Regions from separate parts of the Turicibacter sp. KK003 genome, predicted to be linked through region 3. Evidence: a T-box and tRNA genes for the amino acid it is inferred to sense, from the RefSeq annotation. Region 3 holds a T-box; the other regions hold tRNA genes.
What was found. The T-box of region 3 lies ahead of trpS (tryptophan--tRNA ligase). A T-box ahead of a tRNA ligase gene usually reads a tRNA of that ligase, here a tRNA-Trp.

Region 1 (7,142 bases), 1.1 Mb from region 3:
GAACCGGCGAGTTACGATATCGTGCAAGGTTAAGTTGAAGAGACGGAGCCGAAGCGAAAGCGAGTCTGAATAGGGCGAGGAGTACGATGTTGTAGACCCGAAACCGTGTGAGCTAGCCATGAGCAGGCTGAAGGTCAGGTAACACTGACTGGAGGGCCGAACCAGGGCACGTTGAAAAGTGCTTGGATGACTTGTGGCTAGGGGTGAAATTCCAATCGAACACGGATATAGCTGGTTCTCTCCGAAATAGCTTTAGGGCTAGCCTCGATAAGAGTCTACTGGAGGTAGAGCACTGAATGGGTGATGGCCCCACCTCGGGGTACTGATCTCAATCAAACTCCGAATGCCAGATAGATATGATCGGGAGTCAGACTGTGGGTGATAAGGTCCATGGTCAAAAGGGAAAGAGCCCAGACCGCCAGCTAAGGCCCCCAAGTGTCCGTTAAGTGGAAAAGGATGTGGAGATGCACAGACAACTAGGAGGTTGGCTTAGAAGCAGCCATCCTTTAAAGAGTGCGTAATAGCTCACTAGTCGAGTGACTCTGCGCCGAAAATGTACCGGGGCTAAACGGACCGCCGAAGCTGCGGATTGACACGAAGTGTCAGTGGTAGGAGAGCGTTCTAACAGCACAGAAGCAGTACCGGAAGGAGCTGTGGAGCGGTTAGAAGTGAGAATGCCGGTGTGAGTAGCGAAAGATAGGTGAGAATCCTATCCATCGAAAGCCTAAGGTTTCCAGGGGAAGGCTCGTCCGCCCTGGGTAAGTCGGGACCTAAGGTGAGGCCGAAAGGCGTAGCCGATGGACAACAGGTAGAGATTCCTGTACCACTTAATAAACTGAAGGAGTGACGGAGAAGGCTAAGTTGAGCGTGTGAATGGATTCACGTGTAAGCAGTGAGGTGGTCATGTAGGCAAATCCGCATGGCGAAACATTGAGCTGTGATGCCGAAAGCCCGAAAGGGTGAAGTCAGCTGATGTCACGCTTCCAAGAAAAGCTTCTAGGGATAATTTATTAGGTGCCCGTACCGATAACCGACACAGGTAGGCGAGGAGAGAATCCTAAGATGAGCGAGAGAACTCTTGTTAAGGAACTCGGCAAAATGACCCCGTAACTTCGGGAGAAGGGGTGCTTGTGAAAGCAAGCCGCAGTGAAAAGGCCCAGGCGACTGTTTATCAAAAACACAGGTCTCTGCTAAACCGCAAGGTGATGTATAGGGGCTGACGCCTGCCCGGTGCTGGAAGGTTAAGAGGAGAGGTTAGCGCAAGCGAAGCTTTGAATTGAAGCCCCAGTAAACGGCGGCCGTAACTATAACGGTCCTAAGGTAGCGAAATTCCTTGTCGGGTAAGTTCCGACCCGCACGAAAGGCGTAACGATCTGGGCGCTGTCTCAACAAGAGACTCGGTGAAATCATAGTACCTGTGAAGATGCAGGTTACCCGCGACAGGACGGAAAGACCCCGTGGAGCTTTACTGTAGCTTGATATTGAGCACTGGTGACACATGTACAGGATAGGTAGGAGACGAAGAGACCAGGACGCCAGTCTTGGAGGAGTCGCTGTTGGGATACTACCCTTGTGTTACTGGGGTTCTAACCCGTGGCCATGAGCTGGTCAGGGGACAGTGTCAGGTGGGCAGTTTGACTGGGGCGGTCGCCTCCCAAAGAGTAACGGAGGCGCCCAAAGGTTCCCTCAGAATGGTTGGAAATCATTCGAAGAGTGTAAAGGCAGAAGGGAGCTTGACTGCGAGACCAACAAGTCGAGCAGGGACGAAAGTCGGGCTTAGTGATCCGGCGGTACCGAATGGAAGGGCCGTCGCTCAACGGATAAAAGCTACCCCGGGGATAACAGGCTGATCTCCCCCAAGAGTTCACATCGACGGGGAGGTTTGGCACCTCGATGTCGGCTCATCGCATCCTGGGGCTGTAGTCGGTCCCAAGGGTTGGGCTGTTCGCCCATTAAAGCGGTACGCGAGCTGGGTTCAGAACGTCGTGAGACAGTTCGGTCCCTATCCGTCGTGGGCGTAGGAAATTTGAGAGGAGCTGTCCTTAGTACGAGAGGACCGGGATGGACACACCGCTGGTGTACCAGTTGTTCTGCCAGGAGCATAGCTGGGTAGCTACGTGTGGAAGGGATAAACGCTGAAAGCATCTAAGCGTGAAGCCCCCCTCAAGATGAGATTTCCCATTCGAAAGAAGTAAGATCCCTTGAAGACGACGAGGTAGATAGGTCAGGAGTGGAAGTTTGGTGACAGATGAAGCGGACTGATACTAATCGATCGAGGACTTAACTAATAAGGAAGTAAGCAGAAGATATCTAGTTTTGTGAGATTGATAAGATCTGACAGAAGGTCTAGTGATAAGGGCAAGGAGGGCACACCTGTTCCCATACCGAACACAGAAGTTAAGCTCCTTAGCGCCGAGGGTAGTACGCAAGTGCGAGAGTAGGACGTCGCTAGGCCATAAATAAAAAGCCTCAATAGCTCAGTTGGTTAGAGCACTTGACTGTTAATCAAGGGGTCCTAGGTTCGAGTCCTAGTTGGGGCGCCATTAAAAAATGGCCCGTTGGTGAAGCGGTTTAACACACATGCCTTTCACGCATGCATACACGGGTTCGAATCCCGTACGGGTCACCATTAAAAATAAAAGTGGAGGATTAGCTCAGCTGGGAGAGCATCTGCCTTACAAGCAGAGGGTCGGCGGTTCGAGCCCGTCATCCTCCACCATAAAGAGCCGGAATAGCTCAATTGGTAGAGCAACTGACTTGTAATCAGTAGGTTGCGGGTTCAAGTCCTGCTTCCGGCACCATTATAAATAGGGGTGTAGTTTAACGGTAGAACAGCGGTCTCCAAAACCGTTAGTGTGGGTTCGATTCCTGTCACCCCTGCCATGGCGATTGTGGCGAAGTGGTTAACGCATCGGATTGTGGCTCCGACATTCGTGGGTTCGATTCCCATCAGTCGCCCCATATCTTATATGATTAGGCGCCATAGCCAAGTGGTAAGGCGTGGGACTGCAACTCCCTGATCATCGGTTCAAATCCGATTGGCGCCTCCAATTAGATAGTAATGTGCCTGGGTGGCGGAACTGGTAGACGCACAGGACTTAAAATCCTGCGGGTGGTGACACCCGTGCCGGTTCGATTCCGGCCCTAGGCACCAATTTAATAAAGAGCCGGAATAGCTCAATTGGTAGAGCAACTGACTTGTAATCAGTAGGTTGCGGGTTCAAGTCCTGCTTCCGGCACCATATAATAAAAGAATACGGTGGGGTAGCGAAGTGGCTAAACGCGGCGGACTGTAAATCCGCTCTCTGAGAGTTCGGCGGTTCGAATCCGTCCCCCACCACCACTTAAGAATGGGCTATAGCCAAGCGGTAAGGCAACGGACTTTGACTCCGTCATGCGCTGGTTCGAATCCAGCTAGCCCAGCCAATGATGTCCTGCTAGCTCAGTTGGTAGAGCATCTGACTTTTAATCAGAGGGTCAGAGGTTCGAGTCCTCTGCAGGACACCATTTTTTTAACTGAAAAAGAACACATAAAGCATAGATAAAAAGCCTGGGTGGCGGAACTGGTAGACGCACAGGACTTAAAATCCTGCGGGTGGTGACACCCGTGCCGGTTCGATTCCGGCCCTAGGCACCAACTAAATAGCGCCCATAGCTCAATTGGATAGAGCGTTTGACTACGGATCAAAAGGTTAGGGGTTCGACTCCTCTTGGGCGCGCCATAAAAAACGGGAAGTGGCTCAGCTTGGTAGAGCACCTGGTTTGGGACCAGGGGGTCGCAGGTTCGAATCCTGTCTTCCCGACCATTAAAAAATAAAAAGAGAATGGGGACTTAGCTCAGCTGGGAGAGCGCCTGCCTTGCACGCAGGAGGTCAGGGGTTCGATCCCCCTAGTCTCCACCAAAAAGAATTGATCTTTGAAAACTAGATATCTTCTGAAGAAGAAAAGTTAAGTAATAAAGGGCGCACGGAGGATGCCTAGGCACTAGGAGTCGAAGAAGGACGCGACAAACGGCGAAACGCCTCGGGGAGCTGTAAGTAAGCAAAGAGCCGGGGATATCCGAATGGGGAAACCCGCTAGTGGTCATACGCTAGCACCGTATGGTGAATCAATAGCCATAGAGGAGACAGACCCAGGGAACTGAAACATCTAAGTACCTGGAGGAAAAGAAAGAAACATCGATTCCCCAAGTAGCGGCGAGCGAACAGGGAGGAGCCCAAACCGGAGTAATCCGGGGTAGAAGGACCTTCAGAAATGACTGAACATGATAGCCGAATGGTCTGGGAAGGCCAACCGGAGGGGGTGAGAGTCCCGTAGGTGAAATTGTGTGAAGCAGGGAAGGGATCCTGAGTACGGCGGGACACGAGAAATCCCGTCGGAAGCAACGAGGACCATCTCGTAAGGCTAAATACTACCTAGTGACCGATAGTGAACCAGTACCGTGAGGGAAAGGTGAAAAGAACCCCGGAAGGGGAGTGAAAGAGAACCTGAAACCGTGTGCCTACAACTAGTCAGAGCCCGTTAAAGGGTGATGGCGTGCCTTTTGTAGAATGAACCGGCGAGTTACGATATCGTGCAAGGTTAAGTTGAAGAGACGGAGCCGAAGCGAAAGCGAGTCTGAATAGGGCGAGGAGTACGATGTTGTAGACCCGAAACCGTGTGAGCTAGCCATGAGCAGGCTGAAGGTCAGGTAACACTGACTGGAGGGCCGAACCAGGGCACGTTGAAAAGTGCTTGGATGACTTGTGGCTAGGGGTGAAATTCCAATCGAACACGGATATAGCTGGTTCTCTCCGAAATAGCTTTAGGGCTAGCCTCGATAAGAGTCTACTGGAGGTAGAGCACTGAATGGGTGATGGCCCCACCTCGGGGTACTGATCTCAATCAAACTCCGAATGCCAGATAGATATGATCGGGAGTCAGACTGTGGGTGATAAGGTCCATGGTCAAAAGGGAAAGAGCCCAGACCGCCAGCTAAGGCCCCCAAGTGTCCGTTAAGTGGAAAAGGATGTGGAGATGCACAGACAACTAGGAGGTTGGCTTAGAAGCAGCCATCCTTTAAAGAGTGCGTAATAGCTCACTAGTCGAGTGACTCTGCGCCGAAAATGTACCGGGGCTAAACGGACCGCCGAAGCTGCGGATTGACACGAAGTGTCAGTGGTAGGAGAGCGTTCTAACAGCACAGAAGCAGTACCGGAAGGAGCTGTGGAGCGGTTAGAAGTGAGAATGCCGGTGTGAGTAGCGAAAGATAGGTGAGAATCCTATCCATCGAAAGCCTAAGGTTTCCAGGGGAAGGCTCGTCCGCCCTGGGTAAGTCGGGACCTAAGGTGAGGCCGAAAGGCGTAGCCGATGGACAACAGGTAGAGATTCCTGTACCACTTAATAAACTGAAGGAGTGACGGAGAAGGCTAAGTTGAGCGTGTGAATGGATTCACGTGTAAGCAGTGAGGTGGTCATGTAGGCAAATCCGCATGGCGAAACATTGAGCTGTGATGCCGAAAGCCCGAAAGGGTGAAGTCAGCTGATGTCACGCTTCCAAGAAAAGCTTCTAGGGATAATTTATTAGGTGCCCGTACCGATAACCGACACAGGTAGGCGAGGAGAGAATCCTAAGATGAGCGAGAGAACTCTTGTTAAGGAACTCGGCAAAATGACCCCGTAACTTCGGGAGAAGGGGTGCTTGTGAAAGCAAGCCGCAGTGAAAAGGCCCAGGCGACTGTTTATCAAAAACACAGGTCTCTGCTAAACCGCAAGGTGATGTATAGGGGCTGACGCCTGCCCGGTGCTGGAAGGTTAAGAGGAGAGGTTAGCGCAAGCGAAGCTTTGAATTGAAGCCCCAGTAAACGGCGGCCGTAACTATAACGGTCCTAAGGTAGCGAAATTCCTTGTCGGGTAAGTTCCGACCCGCACGAAAGGCGTAACGATCTGGGCGCTGTCTCAACAAGAGACTCGGTGAAATCATAGTACCTGTGAAGATGCAGGTTACCCGCGACAGGACGGAAAGACCCCGTGGAGCTTTACTGTAGCTTGATATTGAGCACTGGTGACACATGTACAGGATAGGTAGGAGACGAAGAGACCAGGACGCCAGTCTTGGAGGAGTCGCTGTTGGGATACTACCCTTGTGTTACTGGGGTTCTAACCCGTGGCCATGAGCTGGTCAGGGGACAGTGTCAGGTGGGCAGTTTGACTGGGGCGGTCGCCTCCCAAAGAGTAACGGAGGCGCCCAAAGGTTCCCTCAGAATGGTTGGAAATCATTCGAAGAGTGTAAAGGCAGAAGGGAGCTTGACTGCGAGACCAACAAGTCGAGCAGGGACGAAAGTCGGGCTTAGTGATCCGGCGGTACCGAATGGAAGGGCCGTCGCTCAACGGATAAAAGCTACCCCGGGGATAACAGGCTGATCTCCCCCAAGAGTTCACATCGACGGGGAGGTTTGGCACCTCGATGTCGGCTCATCGCATCCTGGGGCTGTAGTCGGTCCCAAGGGTTGGGCTGTTCGCCCATTAAAGCGGTACGCGAGCTGGGTTCAGAACGTCGTGAGACAGTTCGGTCCCTATCCGTCGTGGGCGTAGGAAATTTGAGAGGAGCTGTCCTTAGTACGAGAGGACCGGGATGGACACACCGCTGGTGTACCAGTTGTTCTGCCAGGAGCATAGCTGGGTAGCTACGTGTGGAAGGGATAAACGCTGAAAGCATCTAAGCGTGAAGCCCCCCTCAAGATGAGATTTCCCATTCGAAAGAAGTAAGATCCCTTGAAGACGACGAGGTAGATAGGTCAGGAGTGGAAGTTTGGTGACAGATGAAGCGGACTGATACTAATCGATCGAGGACTTAACTAAATAGGAAAGGCAAAAACGAGCGGTTATCACAGGCAGAAAGTGAAAAGAACTGAGGAATCACGAAGGTGATGAACAGTTATTGAACTTTACCACTGTGATGCGAGAGTTGCCGGACAAGAAGAAGTAAGCAGAAGATATCTAGTTTTGTGAGATTGATGAAATCTGACAGAAGGTCTAGTGATAAGGGCAAGGAGGGCACACCTGTTCCCATACCGAACACAGAAGTTAAGCTCCTTAGCGCCGAGGGTAGTACGCAAGTGCGAGAGTAGGACGTCGCTAGGCCATAAATAAAGAAAAGTACA
Region 2 (7,142 bases), 560 kb from region 3:
TTTTAATACATTCAACAACTCATAAAAGTGTTGGTATTGTTCTTTCATCTGATTCAAAAATTGAATCGTTGCAATTTTCTCCGAAAATAAGGCCAAATCTTTATTAACAAGTGCATCATAAATTTCCTGACCAATCGAGTGAATCTGTTCACCGATTAAAAGTGGCTTATATTTATTTAATAATACTTGATACACATCCTGCCATCCCTTTTGTCTCATTTTATTTTTGGTCAGTTCAATAGAGTAGGAAAGCGCCTTTAAATCAGATAAATTATCATAACCAATATCCTTATATCCCGAAATAATAGGGCTTAAAAAAGCATTTAATTGCTTAATTTCCGCTAGACATTCCATAATAATCCCAAACTGTTTCATTTTTTGATTATGCGCGAAAAGGACCTGGGTTTCATTCCCCTCGATATAATCACCGCCATTTGGGGCCATATTTTTATTCCATATTTTCGAGAATTTGAGTAATAACTCACTTTTTTGTCGCCAAGCCTCTATCCGGTTTAATTCATCTAAGGTTGAAATTTTATGTCCATTAATGCGCGTATTCTCATAAAAAGCACGAACATCTGAATTAAATGTTAAATAAAGGCCGCCAATTCCTTTACCTGACTGAAGTCTTTCCTTCAATGACGTCATCATTTGATCATATTTAGGATGATCATAATAATTACACTCAATAATATCACTAACTAAAAGCACCTCAATCTCATTTAACCGATTCATAATATCCTTTAATCGATTAAAAACGGTCTCCCAAATAAGTGAACGTTCCTCATTGAGTAAACATTCTTCTAAAATCCTTTGTTCTAGCGGATCCCTTAATTTATCAATCTTTTGACACAGTGGTTCGAGTTGCTGACTCAATGCTTCAATAAATGTTCGATTTTCTTCAAGTTCGTACAGCTTCGGCATGAGTTTTAGCTCTTCAATCCGTGTCAAATATCCCCTTTCCTCGTTTAATAGTTTACGATACTCCTCTAGACTCATTAAACGATTGAGGGCGGGTAACTTGAGATGGGCCACGTCTTGATGATGCTTAGGCAATGATCCCTTTAATTCCCATAAAGTGATAAACTGGTCCTCACTTAAAGGGACGGGCGCCTCCATGTCAACCTTATCCTTAATCCAGCCTAAACGTTCGTAGTGAGCCGCAACCATTTGGGCAAATTCATACGGTTGACAGAGCTTATCCTTCCACATCTGACCTTTAGCATCTAACTCTTTAAAACGAACCAGATTACCTTTAGTCAAACTCATTTGACGACGAACCATGTCTAATTGGCGACTTAAAACTTGAATCTCTTTTTCCAATAATTTGGTATCATAGGTAGCTAATCCATCAGAAATTGTTCGTATAGATTGTTCAATTTGGGCTAATGATTGCCGATCTCCCCCTAAAAAAGACACGCATAAAGGTTGAATTTCCTCCGGTAACTTTTCAAGAAGAACACGAAGCGCCTTATCCTTTTCACTCGTTACTAACACACGTTTTCCATGCGCTAACAAATGAGAAATTAAATTAACAATCGTATGGCTTTTCCCCGTACCCGGTGGTCCCTGTACAGTCAAGGCAATATTATTAGCGAGCCTTCTTGCCACATCCTTTTGCTCCTCATTCGCAGGTAAGGGAAATAATAATTGCTCACACGTTTTCTTCCACTCCCGCGCCTCAGAATCAGTCTGCTTCAATCCATCTACATCGATAATCGCTTGAAGCGGCTTTGGAATCATCCCGCCCTCACTGATATACTCAATCGTTGACTGTAAATCTTCCTTGAGCAACACCTCTGACCGCTTTCTTACAACTATCATGCTCTGTTGCCTAATCATCGGAAACTTACTTACCAATGGCGCTTCATCAGCTGACAAATAAGCACCACTTGGATGCATATAATGAACCAATTGCCTCAAAATTCCCTCCGTTGTCTCCGAATCAAAGGGAGAAATAAACTGATCCAAAATACTTTCCTTTAATTGCATAATCTCCTGTTGGTTAGAAAACTCAACCCCTGCTAAAACTTCTAAATCCAGTTGATAACCGCGGGTACCTGGCAATAATTTAGCGACACCATTTTCAGCATCAAAATCAAGTTCTAGCCTCATTACAAGCATCGGGTGATGAATCGGTTGCTTTAACTGATAAGTTAACATCCCAATTCCCATCATTATTTCAAAGGAATGCTCCTCTGATTTCATCATTTGTCTTAATTGAAAAAAGTAATCATAAAGCTTTTGTACCTGACGTTTTTTCTTCTGAACAAGTGACCATTGACTCCATTTACTAATCCAAGCCTCATAATCAATTAGCAACTGTCTCATCGTCGACTCCGCTCCCTCAAGGCGTAAAAAAAGCTCATTTTTTTCAATTGTCGGCGCAAAAAAATCTAGCAATAAACGTTCCCAATCTGTTAAATTTACAAAGTTTAAATCAATTTTTTTTGCCTTTTCTTCTAATTGATTAAGTTGCTGCATCATAATTATATTAAGTTCATTAACCTCACAAACAGAACTTCCATCTTTAGTGTAATCAAATTTTAATAACGATAATACCTGTCCTATTTTATCGTCAAAAGAAGGATAATCATTTTTAAAAACTTGTTGGTGCACCTCTAGATAGGCCCGAGAATCAACACCAGCTCCTCCTAGAAAGCATCCTTCACCAACAGGCAACTCTTCTAACATCCATGTTTTTTCATACATTTTAATCTCACGAATCGGTTGATTCGTTAAATGACGGAGTGCTAATAAATACTCAAATAACTGCTTTACCTTCTTGTTCAAACCCTTCACTCCCTTAATTCACACTTTTTTTCATTATATCACATAAACTAACAATCTCCGTCCTATTATAGGATTACATATTCCGACAAAATAAACAAAAGATGTCTATAAACACTAGACATCCCCTAAAATAATTGGAATTTCTACCAATTCCGTATTTGATTTTTCCTCCCCTGTTAAAGAAAGACGACTGCCTCCGATTAGAACCACAATTAAGAAAAAGAAGATTAAAATTAAAAACATCAAAAAATGTAATCGGCGATGCATCGGATGGTCTATAGGTGGAGTTTCCTTTGATAAATAACCCGTTGTAACTCCCGCCTCTTTTAATACTTCTTTACTGAATTCCTGATCATGATGACATTCATCACAGTTAATAGGAGCACTATCATTTTCATTCATAATAATCCCTCCTTTACTAGTTATTATATTGACTTTTTTTCTATTTGACACAAAAAAAGAACTTATGTCTTAAACAGTTTTCATGTTTGACATAAGTTCTTTCATTCAAAACTTTACTTTGCAACACTTCCTGCTATATTTAAAACATCCCAAGTTCTTGAAAATGGTGGTGCATAGCATAAATCTAACATTGCCAATTGGTCTGTCGTTAAACGTGCAACAATAGCCGTTGCCAAAACATTAACACGTTGAACAGCATCTTTGCGTCCAACAACCTGTCCCCCTAAAATAACTTTCGTATGAGCATCATAAATTAACTTAACAGATATTTTAGATTGTCCAGGATAGTATGAGGTTTGGTTCATATCAGTAATAAAGACAGAGCGATAATCAATTCCTAAATCTTGCACTTCTTTTTCAGATAATCCTGTGCGTCCCGCCTCTAAACTTAAGACCTTCAAACAAGCAGAGGCCAAAGATCCGTTAAACTTCTTATGAGCCCCAGCTAAATTTTCACCAATAATACGTCCCATCTTATTAGCACCAGTTGCTAAAGGAATATATGCAGGATCCTTCTTTAAACGATGAGAAATAGTTGCACAATCTCCTGCGGCATAAATGCCCTGTACTGAAGTACGCCCTTCCTCATCAATAATAATTGCCCCATTTGCCGTCATCTCAAGGCCACTATCCTTTAAAAAGGTTGTATTAGGACGAACACCCGTTGTTAAAACAACTAAATCAATATCAAATATTCCATCAGTTGACACAACTTTTTGCACCTGAGTGTCGCCGATTAACTCAGTAACCGTATTATTCAAGTGTAAGTGAACGCCTTGCTGTCTTAATTCTTCTTCTAAAATATCTGTAACTTCCTTATCAAATGTATCAACAAGTACGCGGTCATTTAATTGAAATACGTGTATCTCTTTCCCGTATTGCTTAGCTGCCTCAACAACCTCTAAACCAATAAATCCTGCCCCAACAATCGCAATACGTTTTAAAGCCTCATTAGCCATCATATTTTTTAAAGCTAGACCATCTTCCATACTTTTTAAGGTGAAAACATTCCCTACATGAACATTTTTTATCGGAGGAATAATAGCGCTCGCACCTGTTGCAATCATCAATTGATCATAATGATCTGTAAAGATCTCTTCAGTTAATAAATTTTTAACCGATACCGTTTGATTCATCGTATTAATAGACAAAACCTCATGTTCTGTATTAACCGAAATACCTGAAGCATTAAACTGTTCTGCTGTTCGAGCAATCATCTTATTTGAATCCTCAAAAAAGTTTCCAACAAAATAAGGTAATCCGCAAGCCCCAAACGAAACATGCTTAGATTTTTCATACACAACAACGTCGGCTTCCTTATTCGCACGTTTTAACTTTGCAGCCGCGCTCATCCCAGCAGCAACACCACCGATTATAATCACTTTCATAATAAACCTCCCTGAATCAATATCACTGGCAGTTCAACTATTATATATGATTTTTAATAAAAAAAACACCCCGAAGGATGTTAAAATCATATTGGAGCGGGTGAAGAGAATCGAACTCTCACAGTCAGCTTGGAAGGCTGAAGTTCTACCATTAAACTACACCCGCATACTGGGGCGACTGATGGGAATCGAACCCACGAATGTCGGAGCCACAATCCGATGCGTTAACCACTTCGCCACAATCGCCATGGCAGGGGTGACAGGAATCGAACCCACACTAACGGTTTTGGAGACCGCTGTTCTACCGTTAAACTACACCCCTATTATTTAAATATGGTGCCGGAAGCAGGACTTGAACCCGCAACCTACTGATTACAAGTCAGTTGCTCTACCAATTGAGCTATTCCGGCTTTTTATGGCGCCCCAACTAGGACTCGAACCTAGGACCCCTTGATTAACAGTCAAGTGCTCTAACCAACTGAGCTATTGAGGCTTTTTTGTTGCCCAGCAACGTCCTACTCTCGCACTTTCGTACTACCATCGGCGCTAAGAAGCTTAACTTCTGTGTTCGGTATGGGAACAGGTGTGACCTTCTTGCTATCATTACTGGACCTTTTTTGGTGCCTAGGGCCGGAATCGAACCGGCACGGGTGTCACCACCCGCAGGATTTTAAGTCCTGTGCGTCTACCAGTTCCGCCACCCAGGCATTTCATCATTTCAGGCACGCGCCTTTTTTCAAAATGGTGTCCTGCAGAGGACTCGAACCTCTGACCCTCTGATTAAAAGTCAGATGCTCTACCAACTGAGCTAGCAGGACATCATTGGCTGGGCTAGCTGGATTCGAACCAGCGCATGACGGAGTCAAAGTCCGTTGCCTTACCGCTTGGCTATAGCCCATTCTTAAATGGTGGCTTGGGACGGAATCGAACCGCCGACACAAGGATTTTCAGTCCTTTGCTCTACCGACTGAGCTACCAAGCCTTTTATTTAAATGGCGGTCCAGACGGGAATCGAACCCGCGATCTCCTGCGTGACAGGCAGGCATGTTAACCGCTACACCACTGGACCTTTTGGTTGCGGGGACAGGACTTGAACCTGCGACCTTCGGGTTATGAGCCCGACGAGCTACCAACTGCTCCACCCCGCGATGTTTATTTATTTTAATATGGCGGAGGAAGAGGGATTCGAACCCCCGCGACGCTTTCACGCCCTGTCGGTTTTCAAGACCGATCCCTTCAGCCGGACTTGGGTATTCCTCCATTTTTCCATATTTATTTTGGTAGCGGAGGAGGGACTCGAACCCCCAACCTCACGGGTATGAACCGTACGCTCTAGCCAGTTGAGCTACTCCGCCTTCATTTTATATTAATTTTTCAAATATAATCTTTCTAAAAGATAATATTTTATGGCGCCCCAACTAGGACTCGAACCTAGGACCCCTTGATTAACAGTCAAGTGCTCTAACCAACTGAGCTATTGAGGCTTTTTTTATTGCCCAGCAACGTCCTACTCTCGCACTTTCGTACTACAATCGGCGCTAAGAAGCTTAACTTCTGTGTTCGGTATGGGAACAGGTGTAACCTTCTTGCTATCATTACTGGACCTTTTTGGTGCCTAGGGCCGGAATCGAACCGGCACGGGTGTCACCACCCGCAGGATTTTAAGTCCTGTGCGTCTACCAGTTCCGCCACCCAGGCATTTCATTATTTCAGGCACGCGCCTTTTTTCAAAATGGTGTCCTGCAGAGGACTCGAACCTCTGACCCTCTGATTAAAAGTCAGATGCTCTACCAACTGAGCTAGCAGGACATCATTGGCTGGGCTAGCTGGATTCGAACCAGCGCATGACGGAGTCAAAGTCCGTTGCCTTACCGCTTGGCTATAGCCCATTCTTAAGTGGTGGTGGGGGACGGATTCGAACCGCCGAACTCTCAGAGAGCGGATTTACAGTCCGCCGCGTTTAGCCACTTCGCTACCCCACCGTATTCTTTTGTTATATGGTGCCGGAAGCAGGACTTGAACCCGCAACCTACTGATTACAAGTCAGTTGCTCTACCAATTGAGCTATTCCGGCTCTTTATGGTGGAGGATGACGGGCTCGAACCGCCGACCCTCTGCTTGTAAGGCAGATGCTCTCCCAGCTGAGCTAATCCTCCACTTTTATTTTTAATGGTGACCCGTACGGGATTCGAACCCGTGTATGCATGCGTGAAAGGCATGTGTGTTAAACCGCTTCACCAACGGGCCTTTTCGACTTTTTTATTTTATCACGATTCAAACCCTATGTCAAAAAGTTTTTTTGTTTTTTTTATTTTTTCAGTCTCTTTTACTCTATCCAACCTTCCTTTCCTATTAAAGCCTCAATGGAATGTTTCACGTGATAAATAAGTTGAGCATAAAAAGTCTATAATCTGATTTCACAAGATCCCTGAGTTTTATTTAAATGGGATTCATTAAGCGTAAATATCGTATCCATGCTATTGAACAAGTATCCTTAAC
Region 3 (7,142 bases):
CTGATTCACAATTTTAATCTCTAACTGATTATTTTGAACCGATGACGTTAATTTATAAATTTTTTGCTGCTCCTCCTCCGGACTAGAAAAAACAAAGGTCTCTACATTGACCCCTTGCCCTTGATGATTCGTCGCGCTATCCTCAACAGATGCAAACTCCGTAAGCTGTCTAATCCCAACAAGCAGTAATGTCATCATCCCAAACGTCCATAACACGCGTTTTCGAGTTTTAACCGAAGGAATCCCCCATCTAATAATCACTTCTGGACTAAAAATCCCCGTAATAAAGCATAAAAAGGAACACAGCAATAAGATCGATTTTATGTCTGGCATATAAACTCCCCATTTCATCTTATTCTTACCATTCATTATATCCTATCTTGAGCCTAACTAGTTTATATCCCTCTTTTTTCGCTAAAAAAAGTAATGGATTGTTTTATTTGTGCTGTATAACTTTGTTCATCTTTGTCATATTTTTAAAAAAATACTCAAAAAAAGAAAATTGAAGAGTCGAATCTTTCCCTATAAAAAAAGATTAACTCTTTGATAAAGAGTTAATCTTTTAAGCCCCCTTAACTAAGCGAGCAAACGCGTGCTTTTCCTGATGATTTTGAAATAACTTAAACCATGCACAAATTTCTAAGGTGAAATCTAAAAAAGCGATACTTTGTGCGGTAATGATATGACGGTCACGGACCAATCGTTTATCAATATAATTATCTCGAGGAAATGGATCCTGAATCCCATAGACATACTGATATTTTGTCGTCCATGCCGTTAATGGCGTCGTATACGTTGCTTCATCTAAAACCCCTGATTTTGCTAGCATAATGGTTCCCGCTGTACCAATAGCAGCTAATAATTTTCTTTCCTTATCACAACGTTTAATCAGCCTCATTAATGAAGGTTTAATATCTACCTCGCGCCCCCCGCATAAAATTAATCCTTCAACATCTAAATCAACGACTTCTGACAAGGTACAGTCAGGGTCTAAATTAAATCCTGCCTGTGATTTAATCACACGATCTTCGTAGGCAACCGTGATAATATCTTTCCCCGCGTCTGTGCGCAAAACATGACAAATAAATGAAATTTCATAATCCGTCATCCCATCAAATAAAAAAACCAAAATCTTCCCCATATTATGCCCCCATCTAACTTCGTAACTATTATCCTCATTGTAATTTAGGCCAGCTACTATTGTCAATACCTTCCACAGTAACCCTAAATAATAGCAATATTACGTCGTTTAATCAGTTGTTTCGACAACAAAAAGAATCCTATTCCCCCCTTTTATCTCCCACGCATCGCCCCTTATTCGCTAACCTTTTCAAATAAAGTTGTGCCTCGTCCCGCGATTTAAAGACGATAATTGTCTTTTCTAATTTGACAGCTGCTAATTGCTCATACAGATAAGGTAATCTTTTTTGAGGAAAGTCTAAAATGTGTTGTTTAAAATCGGCATCAAACTCCCGTTCAATCCAGGGTAAATCCTCCCGTTGATGGCCAATTCTTGAAGCTGCCCCCAGTAGACAAACCTCTACTGGGTAATCAAGTAAAAACACCGTATCACAAGCTGCTAAGCGCCGTTCGAGGGTCCGACTATAATTTCCATCAATAATCCATTGATCCTTTTGTAATAAGCGTTCTAATTGTTGATCAAATGCCTGTTCCAAAATGTGTGTCCCATCTGAACAATGCCAGATTTGATCTAAATAATAAAGCGGTAAGTCCGTGATTGTACGTAATCGTCTGGCAAATGTACTTTTTCCAGCACCAGGACTTCCAATAATTAATACCTTTTTCATCACCCACATGCACATCCTCTCTTATTTCTCGTTAAACAGTGCCGAGTTAAGTCAAATAATAAAAAAAGAGCACTTTAGTTCAAGTGCTGCTTTCCCTTCTTATTTTTTACGTCCTAATCCCATTTTATGTTCTACTTTTTTAACTTTTTTAAAAGCTAATTGATTAGCTCTTTTTGCCCCCGCATCAAGCACCTCATCAATCACATTCGATTTTAGCAACTCTTTCATGCGTTGTTGGATCGGTTCAAGCTCTGCAACAACAATCTCAGCTAAATCTGACTTAAATTGACCATATCCGCATCCTTCATAACGTACGACGAGTGATTCAATCGATTCAGAAGTGAAGGCTGAATAGATATCTAATAAATTTGAAATTCCCGGTTTATTTTGACGGTCATAAGCAATAACGCCATCTGAATCAGTCACGGCCGACTTTATTTTTTTACGAATCACATTTGGTTCATCCGTCATTAAAACAAAGTTACGTGGGTTATCATCTGACTTACTCATTTTTTTCGTTGGCTCTTGTAAAGACATGACGCGTGCCCCTCTTTTAGGGATCCACACCTCAGGGACTTTAAACGTTTCACCGAAACGGTTATTAAAGCGTTCTGCTAAATCACGCGTTAATTCCACGTGTTGTTTTTGGTCATCCCCAACAGGGACAAAGTCAACATCATATAATAAAATATCAGCTGCCATTAAAACAGGATACATAAATAATCCAGCACTAATTCCTTGTCCTTTAGCCGTTTGCTTTTGAACCTTATCTTTATATTGCGTCATGCGTTCAAGTTCACCCATTGAGGTATTACATGTTAACATCCAAGCCAATTGTGTGTGTCCTGGGACTTCTGATTGAATAAAGATGGTTGCTTTATTTGGGTCAAGTCCACACGCTAAATAAAGGGCTGTTAACTCTTTAATTCGTTTGCGTAGCTCTAGGCGATCTTGTGGGACTGTAATCGCATGTTGATCAACGATGAAAAATAAACAATCATGCTCATCCTGTAACTCAACGAAATTTTTTAACGCCCCTAAGTAATTTCCAATTGTCAATGTTCCTGACGGTTGAATAGCTGATAAAATTCTTGACATGCTATCGACTCCTTTTCAATATAACTTTCATGTTTTCATTCATTTTCCTGGCCATAAAAAAAAGCCCTCTATCTCACGATAGAGGACGATTAAAACCGCGGTACCACCTCATTTAAATAACGATTGTCGTTATTTCACTTCAAACTGTTAACGGTCGTTATCCGGGTTCCCTACTTTTTTTATTCAAGTTCCGCTCCTGAGCCCATTCATTCAAGTTATTTATCGATTCACACCAACCATCGACTCTCTTTAAAATAGGTCTTAAATTACTCTTTCTCAATCAACGCATTCATATTTAGTTTCATTTTATGCAATATTATATCGTTTGTCAATTAAAATGAATAATCATCCTCAAAAAGTTGAACCAATTCTTCGTTGCTTAATTGATTAATAAAGGTTTCACCTTCCTGAACGATTGCTTCTGTCAAATCACGTTTTCGTTTTTGTAATTGCTCAATCTTCTCTTCAATCGTATCTTTTACAAATAATTTAAACACTTGAACCTTTTTCTCTTGACCTAATCGGTGGGCACGGTCAGTGGCCTGATTTTGCGCACTCATATTCCACCATGGATCGTAATGAATCACCACATCCGCGCCTGTTAAATTTAATCCAGTTCCTCCCGCTTTTAAAGAAATAAGAAAGACGGGCGTGTGGTCGGTGTTAAATTGTTCAGTTAATGCTAACCGCTCACTTGTTTTTGTGGCACCCGTTAACATTAAGTGTTCGATTTCTTTTTGTTGAAGGGCCTTTGACAGAATATCAAGCATCGACGTAAACTGTGAAAAAATTAAAACCTTATGCCCCGTCGCGATACATTCTTCAACTAATTGTAAGCATAACTGCAACTTCGCACTTTCCCCTTTATAATTTTCTAAGTAAAGGGCAGGATCACAGCAAATTTGTCGCAATCTCATGAGTAAGGCTAAAATTTTAATGCGACTTCGCTCGATACCTTGCGTTTTAATTTCACTGTTCATTTCTTCTTTCATTTCATAAACCATCGCATAATATAAGTCTTTTTGCGTCTTATCCATCTCGCAATAGAGACTCGTTTCAATTTTTTCTGGTAATTCTTTCAGCACGTCCTTTTTCAGACGTCGTAAAATAAAGGGGGCAACCTGTTGATGAATACGACTCAATAAATTTAAATTTTGATTTTTCATCACCGGAGCCTCATATTTTTTCTTAAATTGCGTATATGTCCCAAAATACCCCGGTAAAATAAAATCAAAAATAGACCATAAGTCAGATAATGAATTCTCAATAGGTGTCCCTGTTAAGGCAAAACGTACCTCAGCCTTAATTTTTTTTACTGCTTTTGAGCTTAGCGTGCTATGGTTCTTAATATAATGGGCCTCATCTAAAATACAGTATCTAAATCTTTGATTTTCATAATGAGAAATATCGCGTCGGATTAAATCATATGACGTAATCACAACATCGACGTTAGCCCCTTGTTCAATCAGTTGCTCCCTAACTTTGGGCGTTCCTTGAACAATGATGGTTTTCAACGTCGGTGCAAATTTATGAATCTCACGTTCCCAGTTATAAACAAGGGAACTTGGGGCTACAATCAATGCCGGTTTTGATGTGCACCCCAAATGTTAGACTAAAAAATCTAACGTTAGGGGTGTTTTTTCTATGGCTAAATATAGTCCAGAATTCAAATTAAGGATTGTTAATGAATATTTACAAGGGACTTTAGGTTATCGATCGCTTGCTAAGAAATATCAGATTCCAAGTCAATCACAAATTGAAACATGGGTTAGACAGTATAAACAAGAAGGAAAAAACGGATTACAACCAAAAGAAAAACAAGTATATACTGGAGAATTTAAATTAAATGTATTAAACTATATCAAGACAACAGGTGCTTCATATAGCCAAACTGCTATTCATTTTGGAATATCAGATATAGGAACGATTGCGAATTGGAATGCAACGTTTCTAAAAGGCGGTGTAGAGGCATTACTTAAACCGAAAGGAAGGTCTCAAAGCCCTATGCCAAAATTAAAAGCATCTAAACAACCGAAAACTTTAACACGTGAACAACAATTAGAAGAAGAAATTAAATTACTCAGAATTGAGAATGAATACTTAAAAAAGTGTCACGCCCATGGGATTACGCCATGGAACCAAAGAATCAAATCGAGACAAGAATCATCCAAGAATTAACGGCTAATTTTAAATTAAGTGATATTTTAAAGGTCACAAAATTTCCTAAATCAACCTATCATTATTGGGTTAAAAAGATGGCGCAAGAGAATCCAGATCAAGAACTTGAAAATCTTATTTTAAGCATTTTTAAAGAAAATGATGAGAATTATGGTTATCGTCGAATCACAGATGAGCTTCATCATCGAGGTCATCGGGTTAACCATAAGAAAGTCTATCGTCTGATGAAAAAGCGTGGAATTATTTGCGTTAAGTTTAGTCATAAATCACGTAAATATCGTTCGTATAAAGGAACTGTTGGAACAGTGGCTAAGAATCGAATTAACCGCCGATTTAATACCCCTTATCCGTATCAGAAATTGACAACAGATGTGACTGAGTTTAAAACGCAGGAAGGAAAGAAATTATATTTAAGCCCAATCATGGACATGGCAACCGGTGAAATTTTGTCCTATTCAATGAGCCATAAACCTGACTTGAATTTTGTCATGGAATCTCTGAATCAGGTCCTACCTATTCTCAAACAAGCAAAATATAGAATAACCCTTCATTCCGATCAAGGTTGGCAGTATCAACATCAAAAATGGGTTAAAGCATTAAAAACACATAAAATTTTTCAAAGTATGTCACGAAAAGGAAATTGTCTAGATAATTCACCGATGGAAAACTTCTTTGGAATCCTTAAACAAGAAATGTACTATGGAAAGACATTTAAAACCTATGAGGAGTTAAAAGAAGCCATTGAAAACTATATCTACTACTATAATCATAAACGAATTAAAAGAAAATTGGCTGGTATGAGTCCAGTCAAATACCGAATTCGTACCAGCCAATTAGCTGCATAATATTAAGTTCAACATTTGGGGTTCACTACATTTTGTTCCTTTTTCTTGTTCGGATACAAGAACTGAAATGACCTGTAATGTTTTCCCAAGCCCCATATCATCTGCTAAAATTCCTCCCATTTGATACTTAGACAACGTTTTTAACCAACGATAACCTGTCTCTTGATAATGGCGCAGTGTTTTCGCAAGTGATGGCGGAATACAAAACTCTGCATCTTCAACGTGATGAAACTCTTCGACGAGTGCATCAAATGATGTATCGCGTTTAATAGAAAGCGTCGGACTGACCTTCATTAATTGATCTAAATATAGCGCCCGATATTTAGGGATCAAAATTTCTGTTTCATCGAGTTGCCTTTCATCAATGCTTAAATCATCCATAAAAGATGCTAATTTTTCAACATAGTCGTTTTTTAAATTAATAAATGATCCATCTTTTAGACGGAAATATTTTTTATTTTGGCGATAAGAAGCAAGGATTTTTTTATATTCAGCTGCCGAAAATTCTAAGTCATCAAAATTTAAACTGAGCCAATCGTTTTTAAGACGAATTCCTACGGAAAAACTCTTCGGTTCCTGAATCTTAATCGCTTTAAAACTTTCAGATGCATAAACACTCCCTATTTTTTTTAACTCATCAATCCCATCTTGTAAAAAAGAATAAATGAGTTCCTCATCTTCTAGTGCATAGGCATTCGAGGTTCCCTTCTTAAATTGATACTGTTCCACCATTGCTAAAGCCTGTGTTTCCTTTAACGCATCTCGCAAAATGGCCCCTGTTGACGCAGTAGTTTCATGAACCTTGATTATCGTTTCACCATAGCAAAAATGGACATCTAATCCAATCCCCCCGCGTTTTAACGAATCCAGATAAAATTTAACCTCTAGGGGATAAACTTTAAACGTTTCATACAGTAAATCTAACGATGTATCTTTAATATACTCTTTAATATTTGGAACAACGAGTGATAAAAAGCGCGACATGTGGGCCTCGTTCATCTGCAATTCATAATGAGAAGACTGCGTCAATGTCCTTAAAATAGGAAATATTTTCTTAACGAACGACTCATCGCAACGAAAACACTCATGTTCGCAAAAAATATAAGAATAGTTTAACCCCGCGCCTAATCGAAAGGGCCCCAAGTTATGCGATAAATAGTAATCTGTCCCTTCCTGCGTCAATCGAAATTCAATCGTAGGCTCATACGGATGT

Region 1: it has a tRNA-Trp gene. The T-box ahead of trpS (tryptophan--tRNA ligase) is inferred to sense a tRNA for this amino acid. The anticodon was not compared.
Region 2: it has a tRNA-Trp gene. The T-box ahead of trpS (tryptophan--tRNA ligase) is inferred to sense a tRNA for this amino acid. The anticodon was not compared.

What each region holds. Positions count from the first base shown of each region.
Region 1 covers NZ_CP142738.1:2,442,319-2,449,460, reverse strand. The annotation lists rRNA gene VXM77_RS11970 (23S ribosomal RNA) at 1-2,288, shown strand, start outside; rRNA gene rrf (5S ribosomal RNA) at 2,346-2,454, shown strand; tRNA gene VXM77_RS11960 (tRNA-Asn) at 2,467-2,543, shown strand; tRNA gene VXM77_RS11955 (tRNA-Glu) at 2,553-2,629, shown strand; tRNA gene VXM77_RS11950 (tRNA-Val) at 2,644-2,719, shown strand; tRNA gene VXM77_RS11945 (tRNA-Thr) at 2,726-2,801, shown strand; tRNA gene VXM77_RS11940 (tRNA-Trp) at 2,810-2,883, shown strand; tRNA gene VXM77_RS11935 (tRNA-His) at 2,886-2,961, shown strand; tRNA gene VXM77_RS11930 (tRNA-Cys) at 2,977-3,050, shown strand; tRNA gene VXM77_RS11925 (tRNA-Leu) at 3,066-3,154, shown strand; tRNA gene VXM77_RS11920 (tRNA-Thr) at 3,167-3,242, shown strand; tRNA gene VXM77_RS11915 (tRNA-Tyr) at 3,259-3,343, shown strand; tRNA gene VXM77_RS11910 (tRNA-Gln) at 3,352-3,426, shown strand; tRNA gene VXM77_RS11905 (tRNA-Lys) at 3,432-3,507, shown strand; tRNA gene VXM77_RS11900 (tRNA-Leu) at 3,549-3,637, shown strand; tRNA gene VXM77_RS11895 (tRNA-Arg) at 3,646-3,722, shown strand; tRNA gene VXM77_RS11890 (tRNA-Pro) at 3,730-3,806, shown strand; tRNA gene VXM77_RS11885 (tRNA-Ala) at 3,827-3,902, shown strand; rRNA gene VXM77_RS11880 (23S ribosomal RNA) at 3,947-6,840, shown strand; rRNA gene rrf (5S ribosomal RNA) at 7,014-7,122, shown strand.
Region 2 covers NZ_CP142738.1:783,379-790,520, reverse strand. The annotation lists gene VXM77_RS04045 (AAA domain-containing protein) at 1-2,793, opposite strand, end outside; gene VXM77_RS04040 (hypothetical protein) at 2,908-3,195, opposite strand; gene VXM77_RS04035 (CoA-disulfide reductase) at 3,309-4,643, opposite strand; tRNA gene VXM77_RS04030 (tRNA-Gly) at 4,736-4,809, opposite strand; tRNA gene VXM77_RS04025 (tRNA-His) at 4,814-4,889, opposite strand; tRNA gene VXM77_RS04020 (tRNA-Trp) at 4,892-4,965, opposite strand; tRNA gene VXM77_RS04015 (tRNA-Thr) at 4,978-5,053, opposite strand; tRNA gene VXM77_RS04010 (tRNA-Asn) at 5,060-5,136, opposite strand; rRNA gene rrf (5S ribosomal RNA) at 5,146-5,254, opposite strand; tRNA gene VXM77_RS04000 (tRNA-Leu) at 5,262-5,350, opposite strand; tRNA gene VXM77_RS03995 (tRNA-Lys) at 5,386-5,461, opposite strand; tRNA gene VXM77_RS03990 (tRNA-Gln) at 5,467-5,541, opposite strand; tRNA gene VXM77_RS03985 (tRNA-Phe) at 5,550-5,625, opposite strand; tRNA gene VXM77_RS03980 (tRNA-Asp) at 5,637-5,712, opposite strand; tRNA gene VXM77_RS03975 (tRNA-Met) at 5,716-5,791, opposite strand; tRNA gene VXM77_RS03970 (tRNA-Ser) at 5,811-5,903, opposite strand; tRNA gene VXM77_RS03965 (tRNA-Met) at 5,922-5,998, opposite strand; tRNA gene VXM77_RS03960 (tRNA-Asn) at 6,051-6,127, opposite strand; rRNA gene rrf (5S ribosomal RNA) at 6,138-6,246, opposite strand; tRNA gene VXM77_RS03950 (tRNA-Leu) at 6,253-6,341, opposite strand; tRNA gene VXM77_RS03945 (tRNA-Lys) at 6,377-6,452, opposite strand; tRNA gene VXM77_RS03940 (tRNA-Gln) at 6,458-6,532, opposite strand; tRNA gene VXM77_RS03935 (tRNA-Tyr) at 6,541-6,625, opposite strand; tRNA gene VXM77_RS03930 (tRNA-Thr) at 6,642-6,717, opposite strand; tRNA gene VXM77_RS03925 (tRNA-Val) at 6,724-6,799, opposite strand; tRNA gene VXM77_RS03920 (tRNA-Glu) at 6,814-6,890, opposite strand.
Region 3 covers NZ_CP142738.1:1,344,056-1,351,197, forward strand. The annotation lists gene VXM77_RS06595 (DUF4352 domain-containing protein) at 1-333, opposite strand, end outside; gene VXM77_RS06600 (DJ-1/PfpI family protein) at 563-1,141, opposite strand; gene VXM77_RS06605 (adenylate kinase) at 1,281-1,808, opposite strand; gene trpS (tryptophan--tRNA ligase) at 1,908-2,906, opposite strand; T-box leader at 2,985-3,199, opposite strand; gene VXM77_RS06615 (DEAD/DEAH box helicase) at 3,239-4,510, opposite strand; gene VXM77_RS06620 (helix-turn-helix domain-containing protein) at 4,551-5,084, shown strand; gene VXM77_RS06625 (IS3 family transposase) at 5,039-5,929, shown strand; gene VXM77_RS06630 (SNF2 helicase associated domain-containing protein) at 5,918-7,142, opposite strand, start outside.